DNA from 3 places in the Streptomyces sp. NPDC048288 genome. Region 1 is predicted to be linked to each of the others. Evidence: predicted binding sites of a transcription regulator. Region 1 holds the regulator's gene; each other region holds the start of a gene.
What was found. Region 1 encodes HrcA, which represses chaperone genes, less so after heat shock. Its sites were predicted from a motif close to TTNGCACTCNGNNNNNCNGAGTGCNAA; they were not measured.

Region 1 (4,757 bases):
AGCGGGCGGCCTGCCAGGGCACGATCGCGTCGACGCCGACCTCGGTCATGGTCTCCACGGCGACCTCGCCGCGGTCGCCCTTGGGCAGGGCCTGGACGACGGTGATGCGGGGCTGCGGCGCGGGCTCCTCGGCGACCGTCCTCAGGTGGACGACCAGCCGGTCCTTGCCCTCGGCGGCGATCACGTCGCACACCGCGTAGCGGCCGACGCCGTCGGTGAGGACGACCTCCTCGCCGGGCTGCAGCCGCTTCACGGAGACCGCGTGCCGGCCCTCGGGCCCGTCCAGCACGTACTGTCCGGAGCCGTCCGCGCGGAGGTCCTCCACGACGAACACGGGAGCGGTCATCGCGGGCCCCCCTCGCCCCGGGGCAGCTTGGTCGACAACGCTGTCGACGCGGCGGCGAGTTCTTCCGCGAGGGTCTCCACCAGCTGCCCGGCGGGCAGCTCCCGGGCCATCCGGTGCCCCTGCCCGGACCACAGCGCCATGCCCTGCGCGTCCCCGGCCTTGGCGGCGGCCTTGCGCAGCGGGGAGGTGAGGTGGTGAACCTCCGGGTAGGCGGCGGGCGCGTACGGCCCGTGCTCGCGCAGGAAGCGGTTGACGAGCCCGCGGGCGGGCCGCCCGGAGAAGGCCCGGGTCAGTTCCGTGCGGACGAACAAGGGGTTGGTCAGGGCCTGCTTGTGGATGTCGGCGGCGCCGGACTCCGGGGTGGCGAGGAAGGCCGTACCCAGCTGGGCGGCGCTCGCGCCCGCCGCGAGCACGGCGGCGATCTGGCTGCCGCGCATGATCCCGCCGGCGGCGACCACCGGGATGCCCACGGTCTCCCGTATCTGGCCGATCAGCGACAGCAGCCCGATCCCGGCTCCGTCGTTCTCGGCGATGTCCCGGTGGGTGCCCTGATGCCCGCCGGCCTCGACGCCCTGCGCGATCACCGCGTCCGCCCCGGCCCGCTCGACGGCGAGGGCCTCCTCGGCGGTGGTCGCCGTGACCAGGGTGAGGGTTCCGGCCCGGCGCAGGGACTCCAGCACCTCGCGGGTCGGCACACCGAAGTGGAAGGAGACGACGGCCACCGGGTTGTCGAGGAGTACGGCAAGCTTCGCGTCGTACCCGTCGTCCCGGCCGCTGTCCGGGTCGCCGAGCTCGGTCTCGTACCAGGCGGCCTCACCGGCCAGCTGGTGCGCGTACAGCTCCACGGCGCCGGACTCCGCGTACTCCGGCTGCGGCATGAACAGGTTCACGCCGAAGGGGCGGCCGGTCAGCCCCCGCAGTTGCTTGATCTCCTGGTACATCCCGTCGGCGGTCTTGTACCCGGCGGCGAGGAAACCCAGCCCGCCCGCCTCGGACACGGCGGCGGCCAGCTGCGGGACGGAGACCCCGCCGGCCATGGGGGCCTGCACGATCGGAAAGGGGAAGAGATCGGTCAGTGCGGAGGACATGACGGCATGTTGTCACGTCCTCCGAACAAGACCGAATCGGGTCGCCTCTTTGGCACATGCCACATATCGCGGCGGCACGACCCCTCCGCGACCCGCCGCGGGCGCCCCCGTCAACGCCCGTTGAACGCGTCCTTCAGCCGGCTGAACAGGCCCTGCTGCCCCGGCTGGAACTGCCCCGTGGGCCGCTCCTCGCCGCGCAGCTTCGCCAGCTCGCGCAGGAGGCGTTCCTGCTCGGGGTCGAGCTTGGTCGGGGTCATCACCTCGACGTGGACGATCAGGTCGCCCCGGCCGCCGCCCCGCAGATGCGTGACACCGCGCCCGTGCAGCGGGATCGACTGCCCGGACTGGGTGCCCGGCCGGATGTCGACCTCCTCCATGCCGTCCAGCGTCTCCAGCGGCACCTTCGTGCCGAGCGAGGCCGCCGTCATCGGGATCGTCACCGTGCAGTGCAGGTCGTCGCCGCGCCGCTGGAACGTGGAGTGCGGCAGCTCGTGGATCTCGACGTACAGGTCACCGGCGGGACCGCCGCCGGGCCCGACCTCGCCCTCACCGGCGAGCTGGATCCGGGTGCCGTTGTCGACACCGGCGGGGATCTTCACGGTCAGCGTCCGCCGCGACCGCACCCGCCCGTCGCCCGCGCACTCGGGGCACGGCGTCGGCACGACCGTGCCGAACCCCTGGCACTGCGGGCAGGGCCGCGAGGTCATGACCTGGCCGAGGAAGGACCGCGTCACCTGCGAGACCTCACCACGGCCCCGGCACATGTCACACGTCTGGGCGGAGGTGCCCGGCGCCGCGCCCTCACCGTTACAGGTGTTGCAGACGATCGCCGTGTCGACCTGGATGTCCTTGGTCGTACCGAAAGCGGCCTCGTCCAGCTCCACCTCGATCCGGATCATCGCGTCCTGGCCGCGCCGCGTACGCGACCTCGGCCCACGCTGGGACGCCGTACCGAAGAACGCGTCCATGATGTCGGAGAAGTTCCCGAAGCCACCGGCCCCGAAGCCGCCCGCGCCCGCGCCGCCCGCCTGCGAGAGCGGGTCGCCGCCGAGGTCGTAGACCTGCTTCTTCTGCGGGTCCGAGAGCACCTCGTAAGCGGCGTTGATCTCCTTGAACCGCTCCTGGGTCTTCGGGTCCGGGTTGACGTCCGGGTGCAGCTCGCGCGCGAGCCGACGGAAGGCCTTCTTGATCTCTTCCTGCGACGCGTCGCGGCGCACGCCGAGAACGGCGTAGTAGTCCGTGGCCACTTACGACTCCGCCAGGATCTGTCCGACGTACCGTGCCACCGCTCGTACCGCTCCCATCGTTCCCGGGTAATCCATGCGGGTCGGTCCGACCACGCCGAGTTTGGCGAGTGCCTCGCCGCCCGAACCGTAACCGACCGACACCACGGACGTGGAGTTGAGTCCCTCATAGGCGTTCTCGTGACCGATACGTACGGTCATGCCCGAATCCCCCGCCTCGCCAAGGAGCTTGAGAAGAACGACATGTTCCTCCAGGGCCTCCAGGACGGGCCGGATCATGAGGGGAAAGTCATGCCCGAAGCGGGTGAGATTGGCGGTGCCGCCGATCACCAGCCGCTCCTCGTTCTCCTCGACGAGCGTCTCCAGCAGCGTGGAGAGCACCGCCGAGACCGTGCCGCGGTCCTCGACGTCGAAGGCGTCCGGCAGATCCTCCACCAGCCGGGGCACGTCCGAGAACCGGCGCCCCGCGACCCGGCTGTTCAGCCGCGCCCGCAGATCCGCCAGCGACGTCTCCCCGAAGGGTGCCGGGCAGTCGACCATCCGCTGCTCGACCCGCCCGGTGTCGGTGATCAGCACCAGCATCAGCCGGGCCGGAGCCAGTGACAGCAGCTCCACGTGGCGCACGGTGGACCGCGTCAGCGACGGATACTGCACCACCGCCACCTGCCGCGTCAGCTGCGCCAGCAGCCGCACGGTCCGCGCGACGACGTCGTCGAGGTCGACGGCGCCGTCGAGGAAGTTCTGGATCGCCCGCCGCTCGGGCGCGCTCATCGGCTTGACGCCGGCGAGCTTGTCGACGAACAGCCGGTAGCCCTTGTCGGTCGGGATCCGCCCGGCGCTGGTGTGCGGCTGGGCGATGTACCCCTCGTCCTCCAGGGCGGCCATGTCGTTGCGCACGGTCGCCGGGGAGACCCCGAGGTTGTGCCGCTCGGTCAGCGCCTTCGACCCGACCGGCTCCTCGGTGCCGACATAGTCCTGGACGATGGCGCGCAATACCTGAAGCCTGCGTTCACTCAGCATCCAGCGCCACACCTCCAGAAAGTCGTGCCCGCGGCCTTTCGGGTCCTTCGGGTCTTTCGTCTGGCACTCTGCGATCCCGAGTGCCAACATCCCCGGCCCAGTGTACGGCCGTCGGGTACTGACTGGGCAAGGTCGGTCAGGACCCGTGACGTTCTACGGCTAGCGTCGCGGCATGACGGTGACTTGGGAAGAGCTGGGGTGGGAGCGGGTGGCCGAAGGCGTCGGCCGGTGCCGGCTGCCGGGCTGGGACTGCACGGCGGGGCTGGTCCTCGGTCCGGGCGCGGTCCTGATGGTGGACGCCGGGTCCAGCCTGGCGGAGGGCGCGCGGTTGCGTACGGAGGCGCAGGCGCTGGCCGGGCGCCGTGTGACCCATCTCGCGCTCACCCACCCCCACTTCGACCACGTCTTCGGCACGCCCGCCTTCGCGGGCACCGACCTGTACGCGGCGGCGGGCGCGGAGGCCGTCTTCGCCCACGACCGCGAGGCGCTGCGCCTGGACGCGGTCCACAACGGCCTCCCGGCCCCCGAGGCCGAGGAGGCGGCCGACGCCCTCCCACTGCCGCGCCGCCCGGTCTCCGGCGAGCGGGCCCTCGACCTGGGCGGCGGCCGCCGGGCCCTGCTGGCCGACGTGGGCCCCGGCCACACCTCCCACGATCTCGCGGTCCTCGTCCCCGGCGACCCGCCGGTGGTCTTCTGCGGCGACCTGGTGGAGGAGTCCGGCGATCCCCAGGCCGGCCCCGACGCCGTACCGTCCCGCTGGCCCGCGGCCCTGGACCGCCTGCTGTCGCTCGGCGGTGACGACGCCCGGTACGTCCCCGGTCACGGAGCGGTGGTCGACGCGGCGTTCGTACGGGCCCAGCGCGACGCCCTGGCGGCCCGCTTCGGCGTGTCGTAGGCGCACCCGTTCGGCTTCTCCTATCGTCATCCGAATGCGCCAGTACTCCGCCGACCTGACCCCGCCGTGGAAGAAGCCGAAGCCGGCGCCGGAGGTGGCCGCCGAACCCGGCCTGGTGGTGGAGGAGCCCGGCACCGGGTTCTGCGGCGCGGTGATCCGCTGCG
Region 2 (4,757 bases), on a different contig from region 1:
CTCGTCGACGACGTGGACCGCGTCCACCGCAACCTCGCCGACTTCGTCACCGACTTCGTCGCCGGGCCCACCACGATGCCCTGGGGCAACCGTTCACTGCTCTTCCGCGACCCCGACGGCAACCTCGTCAACTTCTTCACCCCCGTCACCCCGGCGGCCGTCGAGAAGTTCGCCCGCCGAGCCCGCTGACCGGTGGCTAGGGCCGGGCCGGGTGGCCCACCAGCATCGTCGGTGCCCCCGCCACCCGGGTCAGGAACACGGTCGCCGAGTTCGGACCCTGCGGCTTGACCTTGCGGCGCAGCTCCTCCGGCTCGACGGCCGAGCCCCGCTTCTTCACGGTCAGGATCCCGACCTCGCGCTCCCGCAGCAGCGCCTTCAGCTTCTTGACGTTGAACGGGAGCTGGTCGGTGATCTCGTACGGCGTCGCGTAGGCGGTGGCGTGGAGCGCGTCGGCCGTGATGTAGGCGATCGTCGGGTCGATCAGGCCTCCGTCCAGTTCCTCGGCCACCTCGGCGACCAGGTGGGCGCGGATGACGGCGCCGTCGGGTTCGTACAGGTACCGCCCCACGGGCCGGACCTCGGGGTCGGGCAGGCCCCGGCCGAGCAGGGTGCGCGGGCCGGGCAGGAGGGTGGCGCGGACCGCCCCCGGTTCCGTCCCGAACCAGAGGACCGCCTCCTTCACGTCCCCCGCGTCCGAGATCCACTCCGCCTCGGCGTCCGCCGGGACCGTTTCGTGCGGGATGCCGGGGGCGATCTTCAGTGCGGCGACCCTGGCCGTCGACGCGGCTCCGACCGCCCAGGACAGCGGCGGTGAGTAGGCCTCCGGATCGAAGACGCGGCCACGGCCGCCGCGCCGGGCCGGGTCGACGAAGACGGCGTCCCAGCCCGCCGTGTCCACCTCCGTGACGTCCGCCTCCCGGACCTCGATCAGGTCGGCCAGGCCCAGCGCGTCGGCGTTCGCCCGCGCGGTCCGCGCCGTCACCGGGTCCCGGTCCACGGCCAGCACCCGGATCCCGGCCCGCGCGAGGGCGATCGCGTCGCCCCCGATCCCGCAGCACAGGTCGGCGACGGAGGAGACCCCCAGCGTCTTCAGCCGCTCGGCCCGGTACGTGGCGACACTCGCCCGCGTCGACTGCTCGACCCCGTTCGGCGTGAAGAACATGCGGTCCGCGTCCGCCTCGCCGAACTTCGCCGCCGCCCGCTGCCGCAGCCGGGCCTGGGCGAGCGCCGCCGACACCAGCTCGGCGGGGTGGGTGCGGCGCAGCCGGGTGGCCACGGCGAGTTCGTCGGCGGGCGCGGTGCCGCGCACCTCGGCGAGGAGGGCGTGGCCTTCGGGGGTGAGCAGGGGGGCGAGGTGGTCGTTCACCGGGTCATTGTCGGCCAGTCGGTGGATGGTTCGCCTCCGGCCGAGGTGTCTGCCCCGGTTCCGGGGAGGGGCCTGGAAGGATCCGACGCCATGCGAGCAGTCGTACAAAATGACAAAAATGGGTTCAGAGTGGGTGTGGCGGGCCTGCTGGCCGTCGCCGCCCTGGTGTCCGGCTGCGCGGGGCCCGACGGTTCCGCCGCCCGCCCCGCCGCCGGTCAGCAGCCGCACCGGAACGCCGCCGCCGAAGCCCACGCCGCCCTGGTGGCCGCCGCCAAGCGCTGGGGGCTGAACGCGGTCCCGCTGCGGCCCCCGGCCCCGCCGACGCAGAAGCCGAGGATCACCGCTCGCGACGGGTTCGAGGTGGACGGGCAGGTGGAGGACGAGCTGCCGCCGGTCTTCACCACGGTCCCGACGAAGCAGAAGGTCGTCTTCCTGACCATCGACGACGGCTCGGAGAAGGACCCGGCGTTCCTCCGCATGATGAGCGACCTGCGGATCCCCTACACCGCGTTCCTCAGCAACTACCTGGTCAAGGACGACTACGGCTACTTCCGGAAGATGCAGGCCGAGGGCCACACCCTCAACAACCACACCCTGACCCACCCCTACCTGCCGGGCCTGACCTACGAGGAGCAGAAGCACGAGATCTGCGGCATGCAGGAGATCATGAAGCGGGAGTTCGGCAAGGCCCCGACCGTCTTCCGCCCGCCCTACGGCAACTACAACGGCGACACCCTGCGCGCCGCCAGGACCTGCGGCATCAAGTACGCGCCGATCTGGGACGAGGAGGTGTTCGTCGACCACTGGGAGTACCGCGAGTGGGACCGCGGTCTGCACCCCGGTGACATCGTGCTCACGCACTTCCGGGGCCGCAGCGACTGGGACGGCACGATGGTCGACGACATGCGCCGCTTTCTGAACAAGGTCACGCGCGAGGGCTACGCGGTGGCGCGCCTGGAGGACTACCTGTGAGCCGCGCGAGGGCGACGGTGGCGTTCCTGGCCGCCGTCGCCCTCCTGCTCGCGGGCTGCGCCCAGTCCGTGGACCCCATCGAACGGCTCGGCAGGAAGGCGGCCGACGGGGTACGGCCGCACGGCCCGGCCGGCGAACAGGCCTACCGGCACTGGGGCCTGAGCGCGCCCCTGCCGGCCGCCCCGCGCCCGCCGTCCCACCCGCTCTCCTTCCGCTCGGCCCTCCCCCCGGTCGTCGACCACGTCCCCACCGCCGACCGGGTGGTCTTCCTGACCTACGACGACGGCGCCGAGAAGGACCCCCGCTTCGTGGACATGGTCCGCGAGCTGCGCCTGCCCGTGACGATGTTCCTCACGGACAGCGTGGTCGGCCCCGGCTACGGCCACTTCGCCCGGCTCCAGGCGGTCGGCGCGAGCGTCCAGAACCACACCCTCGACCACCCGGCCATGCCCGGGCTGCCCTACGCGGGCCAGCGTGCCGAGATCTGCGGACAGCAGGAGAAGCTGAAGTCCCGCTTCGGCATCCGCCCGTACCTCTTCCGCCCGCCCTACGGCACCTACGACACGACCACACTCCGCGCGGCGGCCGACTGCGGGGTGACGGCGGTGGTGCTCTGGCGGGCGGCGATGACGGCCGACACGCTCGCCTTCAGGAACGGCGAGAAGCAGCTCCGCCCCGGCGACATCGTCCTGGTCGGCCCCGACGAGGCCATGGGCCCGGCCCTGCGCGAACGCACGGCCCGGCTGCTGCGCCGGGTACAGGCGAGCGGGCTGACGGTGGGGCGCCTCGAGGACTACCTGTAGGCAGGTCACCGGCGGGTTCTCCGGTCCGGCGACCCGGTTTTTTCGGCGCCGCGCCACGGGCAACTGGCACTCCGCTTGACCGAGTGCTAATCGCGGTCATAGTCTCGGCTCTGGCACTCGGCAGATGAGAGTGCCAACAACGCGACGGGCAGGTCCGGCACCCGCGACGACGGATCCACCTGGTCGCCACCTCAGACAGTTAACCCCGTGAGATCTCCGAAGGGGGAGGTCGGATCGTGACGACCACCAGCTCCAAGGTTGCCATCAAGCCGCTTGAGGACCGCATCGTGGTCCAGCCGCTCGACGCCGAGCAGACCACGGCCTCCGGCCTGGTCATCCCGGACACCGCGAAGGAGAAGCCCCAGGAGGGCGCCGTCCTCGCCGTGGGCCCGGGCCGTTTCGAGAACGGCGAGCGCCTGCCGCTCGACGTCAAGGTCGGCGACATCGTGCTCTACAGCAAGTACGGCGGCACCGAGGTGAAGTACAACGGCGACGAGTACCTCGTCCTCTCGGCCCGCGACGTGCTCGCGATCATCGAGAAGTAGTTCACTCGAAGCACATCCTGCTGTGAACTGCGCCCCTGGCCCCCGCGATCTCATGAAGCCGGGCGTCGGGGGCGCGGCTCGTTTCACTCACGTTTTCCGAGAGGGCTGAACCGCTCCCATGGCGAAGATCCTGAAGTTCGACGAGGACGCCCGTCGCGCCCTTGAGCGCGGCGTCAACAAGCTTGCCGACACGGTGAAGGTGACGATCGGCCCCAAGGGCCGCAACGTCGTCATCGACAAGAAGTTCGGCGCCCCCACCATCACCAACGACGGTGTCACGATCGCCCGCGAGGTCGAGATCGAGGACCCGTACGAGAACCTCGGCGCGCAGCTGGTGAAGGAGGTGGCGACCAAGACCAACGACATCGCGGGTGACGGTACGACCACCGCCACCGTGCTGGCCCAGGCGCTGGTCCGCGAGGGCCTGAAGAACGTCGCCGCGGGTGCCTCCCCGGCCGCCCTGAAGAAGGGCATCGACGCCGCCGTCGCCGCCATCTCCGAGGACCTGCTCGCCACGGCCCGCCCGATCGAGGAGAAGTCCGACATCGCCGCCGTCGCCGCGCTGTCCGCCCAGGACACGCAGGTCGGCGAGCTCATCGCCGAGGCGATGGACAAGGTCGGCAAGGACGGTGTCATCACCGTCGAGGAGTCCAACACCTTCGGTCTGGAGCTGGACTTCACCGAGGGCATGGCCTTCGACAAGGGCTACCTGTCGCCGTACTTCGTGACGGACCAGGAGCGCATGGAGGCGGTCCTGGAGGACCCCTACATCCTCATCAACCAGGGCAAGATCTCCTCCATCGCGGACCTGCTGCCGCTGCTGGAGAAGATCATCCAGGGCAACGCCTCGAAGCCGCTGCTGATCATCGCCGAGGACGTGGACGGCGAGGCGCTCTCCACCCTCGTGGTCAACAAGATCCGCGGCACCTTCAACGCGGTCGCGGTCAAGGCCCCCGGCTTCGGCGACCGCCGCAAGGCGATGCTGGAGGACCTGGCGATCCTCACCGGCGCCACGGTCATCTCCGAGGAGGTCGGCCTCAAGCTCGACCAGGTCGGCCTGGACGTGCTGGG
Region 3 (4,757 bases), on a different contig from region 1:
ATGCCCTCCTCGACGGCCGCCTTCGCGTTGCGGACGGCGTCCTCGATGCGGTGCTTGCGCTCCTTGAGCTCGACCTCGGTCGCGGCACCGGCCTTGATGACGGCGACGCCACCGGCGAGCTTGGCCAGGCGCTCCTGGAGCTTCTCGCGGTCGTAGTCCGAGTCGGACTGCTCGATCTCGGCGCGGATCTGGTTGACCCGGCCCTGCACCTGCTCGGAGGAGCCGGCGCCGTCGACGATGGTGGTCTCGTCCTTGGTGATGACCACCTTGCGGGCCTTGCCCAGCAGGTCGAGGGTGGTGTTCTCCAGCTTGAGGCCGACCTCCTCGGAGATCACCTCGCCGCCGGTGAGGATGGCGATGTCGTTCAGCATCGCCTTGCGGCGGTCGCCGAAGCCCGGGGCCTTGACGGCGACGGACTTGAAGGTGCCGCGGATCTTGTTGACGACCAGGGTCGACAGGGCCTCGCCCTCGACGTCCTCGGCGATGATCAGCAGCGGCTTGCCCGACTGCATGACCTTCTCCAGGAGCGGGAGCAGGTCCTTGACGGAGCCGATCTTCGAGTTGGCGATCAGGATGTACGGGTCGTCCAGGGACGCCTCCATACGCTCCATGTCGGTGGCGAAGTACGCCGAGATGTAGCCCTTGTCGAAGCGCATACCCTCGGTGAGCTCCAGCTCCAGACCGAAGGTCTGGGACTCCTCGACGGTGATGACGCCTTCCTTGCCGACCTTGTCCATGGCCTCGGCGATGAGCTCGCCGATCTGGGTGTCGGCGGCGGAGATGGAGGCCGTCGAAGCGATCTGCTCCTTGGTCTCGACATCCTTCGCCTGCTCAAGGAGGGCACCGGAGACGGCCTCGACGGCCTTCTCGATACCGCGCTTGAGGGCCATCGGGTTGGCGCCGGCGGCTACGTTGCGCAGGCCTTCCTTGACCAGGGCCTGGGCGAGCACGGTCGCGGTGGTCGTACCGTCACCGGCGACGTCGTCCGTCTTCTTGGCGACTTCCTTGACCAGCTCGGCGCCGATCTTCTCGTACGGGTCCTCGAGCTCGATCTCCTTGGCGATGGAGACACCATCGTTGGTGATCGTGGGGGCGCCCCACTTCTTCTCGAGGACGACGTTGCGGCCCTTGGGGCCGAGCGTCACCTTGACGGCGTCCGCGAGCTGGTTCATGCCGCGCTCGAGGCCGCGCCGCGCCTCCTCGTCGAACGCGATGATCTTGGCCATGTGAAGTGGTCCCTCCAGGACTGGGGGTGAGTCTTCAGGACCGCGCCCGCGCCCGCGACGGACGGCTCGCCGACCCGTGGGTTCCTTGCCCCACCCGGCCTGCGGGCCTCACCGACCCGGTCCTTCTTTGTCACTCTCACCTTCAGAGTGCTAACGCCAATGATTAGCACTCGGGGTAGGCGAGTGCAAGCGCCTCCCGGGGATCGGGCGTGCGCGGCCGGGCATGCCGAAGGGCCCGTGCCCCGGGAGGCACGAGCCCTTCGAAGATGTACAGAAGAACGTCGCTGTCAGTCGGCGCGTGCTTCAGCTGGTCGCCAGCCGGACCATGTCCGCCTGCGGCCCCTTCTGGCCCTGCGAGATCTCGAAATCGACTCGCTGACCCTCTTCCAGGGTGCGGTACCCGTCCATCTGGATCGCGCTGTAGTGGACGAAAACATCCGCACCACCGTCGACCGCGATGAAGCCGTACCCCTTCTCCGCGTTGAACCACTTGACGGTGCCCTGAGCCATGCCTAACTCCCCTATTACTGGCCCTTGCACAGATCCACACTTCGCGGATCCGGGTCAGACCTCACCCCCCAATGGTTGGGGGCGTGCGCCGGAACGCGTCGACCGCGGCTGAATGTATCTGTCCAACTGCCGTCTGCAACAGGTCAATCGGACGAGAATTCTGGACGGGAAGGGTCCGGAATGTAGCGAGAATTCGGCCGAATTCAGGGCAAGTCGGGCCCCAGATAAGCCGCAAAAGCCGCAAAGAACCCGCACACTTTGGCTACTTCTTGCCGGGCTCGCGGTATCGAATACGGGGCTCCCGACCTGGAGATCAGGACCGCGTTCCCCAACTGTACCGCGCTCAACCACACAGAATTGCCCCCTCCGCTTCTCTCACGGAGGGGGCAATCAGATGAACACTCGGTGATGGGTATTACCGAAGGTAATGTTCGGTCATACGGCCATCAGGTCAGCAGGTCAGCCAGGTCGGCGGGGTCGTTCAGCCGCCCGCGACGGCCGGGATGATGGAGACGCCGGCCCCGTCCGGGGTGGCGGTCTCCAGGCCCTGCTCGAAGCGCACGTCGTCGTCATTGACGTACACATTGACGAACCGGCGCAGCTTGCCCTGGTCGTCGAGAACGCGGGCGGAGATTCCCGTGTGGTTCTTCTCCAGGTCGGTGATGACCTCGCCGAGGGTGGCACCTTCGGCACTGACTTCGGCCTGGCCACCGGTGTAGGTGCGCAGGATGGTGGGGATGCGAACAGTGACGCTCACGGCTTTAAACCTCCGGTCAGGGCAGCGCCCTATTTCTCGGGGACTCAGGCGAGCCCGGCCTCGTGGAAAGACTCGAGATTCGGGCGAATGGTCGCGGTAAGACCCGTACCCGCCACCGCGTCGAGCGTCTTCAATCCATCACCGGTGTTGAGTACAACGACCGACTTCGAGGGATCGATGAGCCCATTCTCAATGAGCTTCTTGGTGACTCCAACCGTCACTCCGCCGGCGGTCTCCGCGAAGATGCCCTCGGTCCGCGCGAGCAGCTTGATCGCGTCGACGACCTGCTCGTCGGTGACGTCCTCCACCGCACCACCCGTGCGCCGGGCGATGTCGAGGACGTAGGGACCGTCGGCCGGGTTGCCGATGGCGAGGGACTTGGCGATGGTGTTCGGCTTCTGCGGCCGGACCACGTCGTGGCCGCCCTTGAAGGCCACCGAGACCGGCGAGCAGCCCTCGGCCTGCGCACCGAAGATCTTGTACGGCTTGTCCTCGACCAGCCCGAGCTTGATCAGCTCCTGCAGCCCCTTGTCGACCTTGGTGAGCTGCGAGCCGGAGGCGATCGGGATGACCAGCTGGTCCGGCAGCTGCCAGCCGAGCTGCTCGCAGATCTCGTACGCCAGGGTCTTCGACCCCTCCGCGTAGTAAGGCCGCAGGTTGACGTTGACGAAGCCCCAGCCCTCGCCGGCCGGGTCGCCGATCAGCTCGGAGCAGAAACGGTTCACGTCGTCGTAGTTGCCCTCGATGCCGACCAGCTCGCCGCCGTAGATCGCGGCCATGACGATCTTGCCCTGCTCCAGGTCGTGCGGGATGAACACGCAGGAGCGGAAGCCGGCCCGGGCGGCGGCGGCGCCGACCGCGCCGGCCAGGTTGCCGGTGGAGGAGCAGGAGAGCGTGGTGTAGCCGAAGGCACGGGCGGCCTCGACGGCCTGGGCGACGACGCGGTCCTTGAAGGAGTGCGTCGGGTTGCCGGAGTCGTCCTTCACGTACAGGCCGCCGGTGACGCCCAGCTCCTTGGCCAGGTTGTCGGCCTGCACGAGCTTGGTCCAGCCGGGGTTGATGTTGGGCTTGGTCGCCACGTCGGCCGGTACCGGCAGCAGCGGGGCGTAACGCCAGATGTTCGCGGGTCCCGCCTCGATCTGCTTCCGCAGCTCCTCGGCGTCGTACGCCGAGTAGTCGTACGCGATCTCGAGCGGGCCGAAACACTCCTCGCAGGCGAACACCGGGCCGAGCGGCACCCGGTGACCGCACTCGCGGCAGGACAGCGCCGTGGCGGGGCCCAGGTCGACGGTCTTCGGGGAATCGGTTGCAACAGTCTGCGCAGCCATCTGAGGCGAGGCCCTTTCTCCTCATCTTCCTCACGACGCATCTCGCCGTGAGACGGATTTGGCACCTTCCCTAGCCGGGAGCCACGCCTTGGAAGACGAGTGCCGACTGGAGGGTTGCCGGGGCTTCATCGGGCCGTATCCCTCTGCCCCTCTGGATGAGCTGTATTCGGTTGTCAACGCACGGTGACCGCAGGACATGCGATGGTCATCGGCGTTGTTCAAGACTGTAACCGAAGGCCAGGACAGTTGAGATAGTCGTCCGTACCGCGAGATGGATCACACCGCGCTGTGTGATCGTGACAGTGAGGAGCCGCTGACTGTGCTGGAAGAAGTCGAGCGCTGGCTGGCCACCCGCTCCTGGTCCCTGAACGACCGTCCACTGCACCGGATACTCGCCGCCAAGCAGCGGACGGGTCAGTCGGTCTCCGTCGTGCTGCCCGCGCTCAACGAGGAGGAGACCGTCGGTGACATCGTCGCGGTCATCCGCCACGACCTGATGCAGCAGGCGCCGCTGGTCGACGAGATCGTCGTCGTCGACTCCGGCTCCACCGACCGCACCGCGGAGGTGGCCGCCGCGGCCGGCGCCCGGGTCGTCCACCGCGACACGATCCTCCCCCGCATCCCCGCCGTCCCCGGCAAGGGCGAGGTCCTCTGGCGCTCCCTGCTGGTCACCACCGGGGACATCGTCTGCTTCATCGACGCGGACCTGAGGGACTTCTCCTCCGACTTCGTCTCCGGGATCGTCGGCCCGCTGCTGACCGACCCCGGGGTGGACCTGGTCAAGGCGATGTACGACCGCCCGCTCGCCGGCGCGGCCGGGCAGGGCGGCCGGGTCACCGAGCTGATGGCCCGCCCGCTGCTGAACATGCACTGGCCGCAGCTGGCCGGGTTCGTGCAGCCGCTGGGCGGCGAGTACGCGGCCCGCCGCTCGCTCCT

Region 2: a site for HrcA is predicted at 3,205-3,231, ahead of groES (co-chaperone GroES). Genes of this name have one in related genera too.
Region 3: a site for HrcA is predicted at 1,390-1,416, ahead of groL (chaperonin GroEL). Genes of this name have one in related genera too.

What each region holds. Positions count from the first base shown of each region.
Region 1 is NZ_JBICZD010000001.1:244,006-248,762, reverse strand. It holds gene ACGFZS_RS01065 (16S rRNA (uracil(1498)-N(3))-methyltransferase) at 1-346, opposite strand, end outside; gene ACGFZS_RS01060 (nitronate monooxygenase) at 343-1,434, opposite strand; gene dnaJ (molecular chaperone DnaJ) at 1,545-2,681, opposite strand; gene hrcA (heat-inducible transcriptional repressor HrcA) at 2,682-3,698, opposite strand; gene ACGFZS_RS01045 (MBL fold metallo-hydrolase) at 3,871-4,593, shown strand; gene ACGFZS_RS01040 (DUF3097 domain-containing protein) at 4,628-4,757, shown strand, end outside.
Region 2 is NZ_JBICZD010000003.1:520,532-525,288, reverse strand. It holds gene ACGFZS_RS13635 (VOC family protein) at 1-189, shown strand, start outside; gene ACGFZS_RS13630 (methyltransferase domain-containing protein) at 197-1,366, opposite strand; gene ACGFZS_RS13625 (polysaccharide deacetylase family protein) at 1,457-2,338, shown strand; gene ACGFZS_RS13620 (polysaccharide deacetylase family protein) at 2,335-3,141, shown strand; gene groES (co-chaperone GroES) at 3,378-3,686, shown strand; gene groL (chaperonin GroEL) at 3,805-4,757, shown strand, end outside.
Region 3 is NZ_JBICZD010000013.1:193,171-197,927, reverse strand. It holds gene groL (chaperonin GroEL) at 1-1,226, opposite strand, end outside; gene ACGFZS_RS38705 (cold-shock protein) at 1,530-1,736, opposite strand; gene ACGFZS_RS38700 (MoaD/ThiS family protein) at 2,218-2,493, opposite strand; gene thrC (threonine synthase) at 2,538-3,821, opposite strand; SAM riboswitch class I at 3,840-3,983, opposite strand; gene ACGFZS_RS38690 (glucosyl-3-phosphoglycerate synthase) at 4,141-4,757, shown strand, end outside.